Regions from separate parts of the Paenibacillus sp. ALE2 genome, predicted to be linked through region 2. Evidence: predicted binding sites of a transcription regulator. Region 2 holds the regulator's gene; each other region holds the start of a gene.
What was found. The regulator Rex, encoded in region 2, represses fermentation and respiration genes when NADH is low (regulators of the CRP and FNR family bind a similar motif). The targets are predictions, from matches to a motif close to TTGTGAAATATTTCACAA.
Positions count from the first base shown of each region.

Region 1: a site for Rex is predicted at 930-947, ahead of pflB (formate C-acetyltransferase). Genes of this name have one in related genera too.
Region 3: a site for Rex is predicted at 1,403-1,420, ahead of nirB (nitrite reductase large subunit NirB). Genes of this name have one in related genera too.
Region 4: a site for Rex is predicted at 959-976, ahead of ACXHJ1_RS05565 (phosphoketolase family protein). Genes of this name have one in related genera too.

Region 1 covers NZ_CM134213.1:3,894,560-3,896,769, reverse strand. Annotated here, with positions in the region: gene pflB (formate C-acetyltransferase) at 1-896, opposite strand, end outside; gene adhE (bifunctional acetaldehyde-CoA/alcohol dehydrogenase) at 1,224-2,210, opposite strand, start outside.
Region 2 covers NZ_CM134213.1:4,050,541-4,052,750, forward strand. Annotated here, with positions in the region: gene dinG (ATP-dependent DNA helicase DinG) at 1-783, shown strand, start outside; gene ACXHJ1_RS17725 (redox-sensing transcriptional repressor Rex) at 811-1,464, shown strand; gene ACXHJ1_RS17730 (amidohydrolase) at 1,451-2,210, shown strand, end outside.
Region 3 covers NZ_CM134213.1:818,355-820,564, forward strand. Annotated here, with positions in the region: gene nirB (nitrite reductase large subunit NirB) at 1-1,297, opposite strand, end outside; gene ACXHJ1_RS03345 (spore germination protein) at 1,613-2,210, shown strand, end outside.
Region 4 covers NZ_CM134213.1:1,309,806-1,312,015, forward strand. Annotated here, with positions in the region: gene ACXHJ1_RS05565 (phosphoketolase family protein) at 1-841, opposite strand, end outside; gene ACXHJ1_RS05570 (GntR family transcriptional regulator) at 1,134-1,856, opposite strand; gene ACXHJ1_RS05575 (glycosyltransferase) at 2,132-2,210, shown strand, end outside.

The sequences.
Region 1 (2,210 bases), 160 kb from region 2:
TCTTCGTTCATCGCACCTTCCTCAAGATCACGTTGAGTATAAATATCAAGGAATGAAGATACACGTCCCAAGGACATTGCTGCACCATTTTGTTCTTTAATCGCTGCAAGATATCCAAAATATACCCATTGGAAAGCTTCTTTTGCATTGTTAGCTGGTTTAGAAATATCAAAACCGTGCTCAGCAGCCATTTGTTTCAATTCATTCAAAGCACGAATTTGTTCAGAAATTTCTTCACGCAGACGGATTACGTCTTCTTCCATGGAATCAACTTCAAGGCTTTTCAATTGAAGTTTTTTATCTTGGATCAAGAAGTCTGCACCATACAGAGCTACGCGACGATAGTCACCGATTATACGACCACGACCGTATGCATCTGGCAGACCAGTAATGATGCCAGCTTTACGAGCTGCTCTCATTTCATCTGTATAAGCGTCAAATACACCTTGGTTGTGTGTTTTACGAATATGAGTGAAAATGTCAACAATGCTTTGTGGCACTTCAAAACCATAGGCTTTACAAGCATCGATCATCATCCGAATTCCACCAAACGGCTGCAAAGAACGTTTGAATGGAGCATCTGTTTGTACGCCGACAACTTGTTCTTTGTCCTTGTCCAAATAGCCTGGTTTATGTGAAATAATGGTGGATGGCGTATTTACGTCTACATCAAGAACGCCGCCGTTTGCCAACTCTTTTTTAGTAAGATCAGATACAATTTCCCACAATGCAGTTGTATTGGCGGTAGGACCAACCAAAAATTCTTCATTGCCCACATAAGGTGAGATATTTGTTTCAATAAAATCGTTGACGTTAACTTCTTTAGTCCATTTTCCTTTTTTAAAACCTCTCCAGCCAGATTGTTGCTCTTGTAATTCTCTCTCAATCACCGACATGTAAATCCCTCCAAATTGTTTGGTCTTCCGGACTTGTGATTTTTTTCACGTTTAAACTATTTCTTGAGCCCGGCCTTTTCACCGATGCCTTACGCTCAGTGTCGGGACCTTTCTTACACTCTTATTGTAGAATAATGATAGAGTGTAGTATGTGACAAAAATCACAATATGAGTGATTTTTGTCACTTTATTTTCCCTAGCTTCACGCATATACCTCTAGCCTTGCCGTTCACCTCCCTTCCCAAACCAAGAGGCTCTCTATATAGAGAGCCTGCATTGGTATTGTATAGGAAAATGCTTAGTTACAAGCCTCTTCATACTATTATATTATTGATCAAAGCGTCCGTAGAAGGCATTACGGTATACATCAGCCAATTCAGTAACCAGCGGCAGCTTTGGATTTGCAGTTGTACATTGATCCTCAAAAGCGCGGTCAGCCAAATAATCTACACGTGATTCAAAGTCTTTTGGATCGAAACCAAGTTGTTGGAACGATTCCTCGATACCGAGTGTTTTGTTCAACTTACGGATCGCGTCAATTAAGCTGTTAACCCCTTCTTCAGTGGTACGTGCAGGCAGTCCCAGTATGCGTGCGATTTCTGCATAGCGCTCATCTGCAACAAAGTGCGAATATTTAGGGAACGATGCAAATTTTGTCGGTTTTTTCGCATTGTAGCGAATAACGTGCGGCAGCAAGATAGCATTCGTGCGGCCATGCGCTGTATGGTATTGTCCGCCCCATTTATGTGCGAGACTATGGTTAATCCCCAAGAATGCATTAGCAAACGCCATACCTGCAAGTGTAGAAGCATTATGCATTTTTTCGCGAGCCAGCTTATCAGCAGTCAGAGCCGATTGCTCCAGGTATTGGAATACCAGTTGAATAGCTTTAATTGCCAGACCATCTGTATAATCATTGGCCATTACAGACACATAAGCCTCGATAGCATGGGTCAGAACGTCCATACCTGTATCGGCTACAGCAGTTTTAGGCAGCGAATATACAAACACAGGGTCAATAATTGCCACATCAGGAGTCAACTCATAGTCAGCCAGCGGGTACTTCGTGTTGCCCAGGTTTTTGTCCGTAATAACTGCAAACGATGTAACTTCCGAACCTGTACCCGAAGTTGTAGGGATAGCCACAAATTGTGCTTTTTGACCCAGACGTGGGTACTTGTAAATCCGTTTACGGATATCCATGAATTTTTGTTTCAAGTTATTGAAATCAGTATCCGGATATTCATAGAACATCCACATGCCTTTAGCAGCATCCATTGGCGAACCGCCGCCGAGTGCGATGATGCAATCCGG
Region 2 (2,210 bases):
TCGTTTCAGTACATGACCGATCAACTCGGTTTGCAGGAGGCCGCAGATCAAGGACGATTAATGACGTCACAGCTCCCATCACCCTTTAATTATAGGGATCAGGTGTTGCTGGTCATTCCGCGAGATTTTCCGAGTGTGAAGGGCAGTGTAGGAGATGCACATTTTGTAGAGATGCTCGTTAGCTCTCTAGGAGCGACTGCCCAGGCGACGCGGGGGAGAATGCTCGTTCTGTTTACTTCCTATCGGATGCTCCGGCAAGTGTATGAGCCGCTCAAAGAGGCGTTAGCGTCCAGCGATATTACCGTGTTAGGACAAGGTGTGGACAGTGGGAGTCGCAGCAAGCTAACCCGCCGTTTTCAGGAAGCGAAAGCTTCTGTATTGCTGGGAACCAGTAGCTTCTGGGAAGGCGTCGATATTCCAGGGAAAGCTTTGACTTGTCTGGCTATCGTTCGCTTGCCGTTTCAACCGCCCAACCACCCGTTACTGGAGGCTAAAAGCGAGTTGCTCCAGCAGCAGAAGAAGAATCCATTTATGAAGCTGTCTGTACCACAAGCAGTTATTCGCTTCAAACAGGGATTTGGGCGATTGGTACGTACAGCGAGCGACCACGGAGTCGTCATCGTTTACGATACGCGTGTGATCGAATCCTATTATGGAAAGCACTTTTTGTACTCGTTACCGGGACCAAAAATGGAGCATATGCCATCGGAGCAAATGGTGCCCCGCATCGCTGAATGGCTCCAATCCGCCCCGGAGACAGAGGCACAACGGACGGACACTTAAAGTCCGTTACAATTAGGGGGAGCAAGTATGAAATCAGATAAAATTTCAGAGGCTGTCGTACGGAGATTACCCGTATATTTACGTTATCTGAATGCACTGCACAAACGGGAGGTGGCTACGGTCTCTTCTCAAGAGCTGGGACAGAGGTTAGATTTGAATCCGGCCCAAATTCGTAAAGATCTTGCCTATTTTGGCGATTTTGGTCGGAAGGGCATCGGTTACGATGTTTCTTATCTAATCGAGAAAATACGCCATATCCTGAAAATCGACCAGCAAATTAATGTAGTATTGGTCGGAGCAGGTAATCTGGGTCAAGCCCTATCGAACTATAATGCTTATTTAAAAGACAATATGAAGATTGTGGCGGTTTTTGATGCGTTCCCGGATAAGGTTGGGACCAGAATCAATACTTTGGTCGTACAGCCGATGGATGAACTGGAAGCGACTGTGAAAGAAAAAAATATACGAATCGGGATTATTACTGTACCTGATTTTGAGGCACAGCACGTAGCTGATAGGCTGATTGAGAGTGGAATTGGAGCGATTTTGAACTTTGCACCTATCATTCTCAAGGCACCGGCTAACATTCGGATACATGCCACAGACTTTACAACTGATTTGCTTAGCCTCGCTTATTATCTGGAGGACGGAAAGGAAGAAGCACAATATGACAGTGAATAAATGGATGATTAAAAACGGCTCGTTTGCCGTGAATGGACCCGAGGCTGGGGTAATCCATGGTTTTATGATTGTGGAGGATAGCCGTATTACTTACATTGGCGAGACTTTGCCTGCGGGTGAGGAAGAGACAGAAGCAATCGACGGCAAGGGGTTATTGTTTTTACCTGGTCTGATCAATACTCATGGTCATGCGGCGATGTCTCTGCTGCGAGGGTATGGAGATGATTTGGCACTTCAAGTGTGGCTTCAGGAAAAAATGTGGCCTATGGAAGCCAAGTTTACATCTACGGATGTGTACTGGGGAACTTCTTTGTCAGTGCTGGAAATGCTGAAAGGTGGAACCACGACTTTCCTGGATATGTACGATCATATGGATGAGGTGGCTCGTGTAGCTGAAGAGTCGGGCATTCGTGCAAGCTTGATGCGTGGAGCCATTGGACTCTGTTCAGAAGAAGAACAGCGGATCAAGCTAGCTGAGGCCGTGACTTTTGCGCGTAACTGGCATGGAAAAGCAGACGGACGTATCACAACAATGATGTCTCCTCATGCCCCATACACATGCCCGCCTGCGTTTATTGAGAAATTTGTTCAAGCAGCACATGATCTCGATTTACCATTGCATACGCACATGTCCGAGACGATCGCCGAAGTTGAACAAAACGTACGCGACTACGGCTTGCGTCCAGTTGCACACTTAGATAAGCTTGGCTTTTTCTCCCGTCCTTCACTTGTTGCCCACGGCGTTC
Region 3 (2,210 bases), 2.5 Mb from region 2:
CCACAATCGCCTTTTTAGTTACACCGTTACAGCCACACACAATTTCGTCATCGGCCATCGTTTCAGCGGATGATGTTTTCGCCCCGTGATTGCTGCATCCGGTACCCATCAGCTGTCCATATATCTCATCTGTCATTGGCGTTTGCTGACGCACATATTTCTGAAGACTAGCAGATTCGCTCACATCGCCGAACAGTACAGTCCCCACAATTTTATTGTCACGAAGCAGCACTTTTTTGTATGTGTGCTTCCACTCATCCTTTGCTACAATCACCGTATGTTCAGGCTGGGTTATGAATTCGCCAGCTGAGAAAACATCCACCCCTGAAATTTTGAGCTTGGTTGAAACTACCGATCCTGCATAACCTTCGGTATCCGCGCCTGCCAAATGTTTGGCAATTACACTTCCCTGTTCAAACAGCGGAGCTACCAGACCGTAGCAGACCCCACGGTGTTCAACACATTCGCCTACGGCATATACATCCGGCAAGGATGTTTTCATCAAATCATCGACCACAATCCCACGGTTCGTTTCCATACCACTTTCCACAGCTACCTGGATATTAGGCTTGATTCCGACGGCCATTACGACCAAATCCGCTTCCAGCTCACTTCCATCCGAGAAGCGCAATCCTTGTACCCGATCTTGACCGTACACCTCCGCAGTTTGCATTTGCATAGCAAACTTGATTCCCTGGCGTTCCAGTTCTGCTTTCAACATCGCAGACGCTTCCCGGTCCAGCTGACGTTCCATCAAATCTTCCATTAAGTGAACGACCGTAACATCCATTCCTAGGTTGACCAAGCCTTTAGCTGCCTCCAGCCCCAATAGACCTCCGCCAATGACAGCCGCCTTTTTATAGGTCTTTGCCGCTTCCAGCATGGCCGAGCAATCGGCGATATCCCGGAAACCAATAACGCCTGGTAATTCTTTACCCGGAATAGGCAGAATAAACGATTGTGAGCCGGTAGCTACCAAAGCCACGTCGTAGTCAATTTCCAGTCCGTCTTCGGTGCGAATCTTCTTGTGCTCACCGTCGATGCTTTTAACCATTTTTCCTGTATATAAAGTAATTCCTTGATCCGCATACCATTGCAAATCGTTCAGTATAATATCATCTATTGTTTTACTACCTTCCAGCACATAAGAGAGCATGATCCGGTTATAGTTCGGATGCGGCTCACTTCCCAAGACTGTAATTTCATACTTATCTGTTAATTTTAAAATTTGTTCCACCGTATTGATACCAGCCATCCCGTTCCCTATAACTACAAGCTTCTTCTTACTGTTTATCATATACCGGTTCCTCCATTCATTCGACGCTACTTCCTATCCGACGACATCTCTACGTTCCTATGAATACTGTTTATGCTTCTATTTTAATACAGCAGATAGGTCTATATGTGATTTCGATCACAATGTAGTTAAAATTAAAAATAATTAGGGATTTCCCTATTCCATTTCAAGGGATTAAGGTAAGGAGCGGAAATCATAGCAGTGTCATCGAATGATCTTTCCAATTCATGTGTAAATACAACCGTTATAAGGAATACTTTATGAACAACTTATATCTTATGGGAACATGAATTGAATTGTTTGGAGGTAATCATCATGTGGTCTAAAATCATTTCTTATCTTCCTAGCTGGAGTACACTCTTTCAAGCCGGCCTCGCGTTGATTATTCCTTTAGGAATTTATTATATAAACACCTCGGTTTATTCACTTGTCGGCAGTAAGGGAGCCAAATCCAAACACTCTTCCGGTCATCCGCTCTCTGATCAACATAACGAAGGGCACACTGATCAGCTGCATGAAGAATCGAGCCCTAAAATTACAGGGAAATATGATGCCGACTTAAAGGCTATTCGTGAAGCTATAGGCGGAAATAGTGATGTGCATTTTCGTGAGTTTATGATGAAGAAATATCAGGCTCGGTCCGTGTTAATCTTCATAGAAGGTATGCAGGATGAAAAGCTTATGAGCGAACAGGTAATGGAAATCTTGATGTTTGAGAGCCAGCAGGCTCAGGATCAACAGGAACAACCGAAAGGGTTAAGTAACTCTTTTATAAAAGAAAGCCTGATGCCACTTACACAAATTAGTGAAATTACTAATAGGGAGGAACTGAGCGAGTTCATTCTTTTAGGGCATACCGCTTTATTAATTGAAGGAATGAAGGAAGCACTACTGGTGGGCTCTCCTAATGGCG
Region 4 (2,210 bases), 2.7 Mb from region 2:
CCGGACGAGTAAGGTCATTATTTTCACGCGCATTCTTTTGAATAGCTTCAATCTTTTCGATGGCAGTATCCAATACTTTCGCCATTTCTGGGTGCATGTGATCAGGATCTTCACCTTCAACAAAGAATGGTTCCCAACCCAAACCTTTAAAGAACGAGGTTAACTCTTCTTTTGATTGGCGAGACATAATCGTTGGGTTACTAATTTTGAAGCCATTTAAATGTAAGATCGGCAGCACTGCGCCATCCGTGATTGGATTGATAAATCGGTTAGAGAACCACGAAGCGGCCAATGGACCCGTTTCAGCTTCACCATCCCCAATAACAACAGCCGAGATCAGATTCGGATTATCTAAAATAGCACCTACACCATGAGAAAGGGAATAGCCCAGCTCCCCGCCTTCATGGATAGATCCAGGGGTTTCAGGCGCAGCATGTGAAGCAATACCGCCAGGGAATGAAAATTGTTTGAACAGTTTCTTCATACCTGGGATATCCTGCGTGATTTGCGGATAAATTTCGGTGTAGCTTCCATCAAGATATGAATTTGAAACCATAACTTGGCCGCCGTGACCAGGACCTTCAATGTAAAGCATGTTCAAATCATATTTATTAATAACACGATTAAGATGAGCATAAATAAAGTTTTGGCCTGGAATCGTGCCCCAGTGTCCAATAGGCTTAACCTTTACATCCGAATCTTTCAAAGGTTCTCTCAACAAAGGATTGTCTTTTAAATAAAGCTGACCTACTGAAATGTAGTTCGTTGCACGCCAGTATGCATCAAGTTTTTCCAAATATGTTTTAGACGAGTAATCTTCTAACACGGGTGATAAAGCCATGGTGTCCACTCCCTAGTAATTTTGTTTGTAATTTATTTCCGGAAATTTCATCTACATGTACATCATAACGCTACACTGAATTAATTCAACCTTTTTCACAAGTGATACGGTCCAATTTTGTGAAATTTTGAACATACTATGAAATATAAATTAAAAAGACAGTAAAAAAGCTCTTACATTAAAATATATAGCAGGATAAACCAATAAAATTTGTGATAAATGAAGAGTTTGCAGACTCTAATCCTTTTTCAAAACTATAAAAAAAAGACCGGAGAATTCTCCAGTCTTTTCATTAGTGTACCGATACAAAGGTATTAAATTTCAAATATTTGTAGTGAAATCGCATATGCGAAAATTCAAATGGGGTACCGTTATCCAAAAAGAAAACACCCTCCATAATGCCTACGGGTTCATTTTCTTTCAATTGCAGTAGCTTTTGATCATTCTCTTCAGACGGTTCTGCAAAAATAGATAAAAAGGATTTGGTGACGGCCAGGTTCCGCGAGTCCTCCAAATAATTAAAAATGGAACCCTCAATAATGGTCTGATTTAAATCCTGGACAATTTTAATGGGGATATAGCCCGTTTCGATCATAAATGGATCATCATCAAACAGACGCAAGCGAACGATTTTATAAACAAAATCATGAGTGTCCAAGAACAAATCGCGCTGTAGTTCTTCTGTCGGTGGAATGACCTCAAAACTCAATACTTTGATTTTTGGCTTTTTGCCATGCATTTGAAAATTATCAGTAACTCCTAGATTAGAGCCCTCGTAGTTAAAGATAGATTCATTTCTTATGTATAAGGGATTAATAAATGTCCCGGAACCTTGTTTTTTGAAAATAATTCCGACACTCTCCATTTTAGTCAGAGCACGTTTAATGGAACTACGACTAACCTGGTAAGTCTCACTAAGACTACGTTCATCTGGCAATCTCATATCTGCAAACTTTCCAGCGAAAATTTTCATTTTAAGATCGTCAATAATTTGCTTATAGACAAATTGTGTCATATAGTACTCCTCTTTCAGGTCTTCTATAACTCCATATAGTTTACCATAAACATGCCCATTTCATCTCATGTTTGTTTGTGTCCCTTTTACTTTACATCCTTATGCATAATGCTGCCATGACATATACATCACACCCACATTAACATCCGCATAGGACCAAGCCTGTTTCGAACTTTGTGGGTTGTTTGACTAGACCAGGCTAAAATCCTTGAATACATTGTTATTATTTATCTCGTTCAAAGGTTGTCTAATTAGAATGGTGGGGGGAGATCACATTGGCTATCCGCTACAGCGTCATCATTCCAACCTATAATCGCGCCCAGCAGCTGTTGCTCACACTCGCTTCATTTGAAT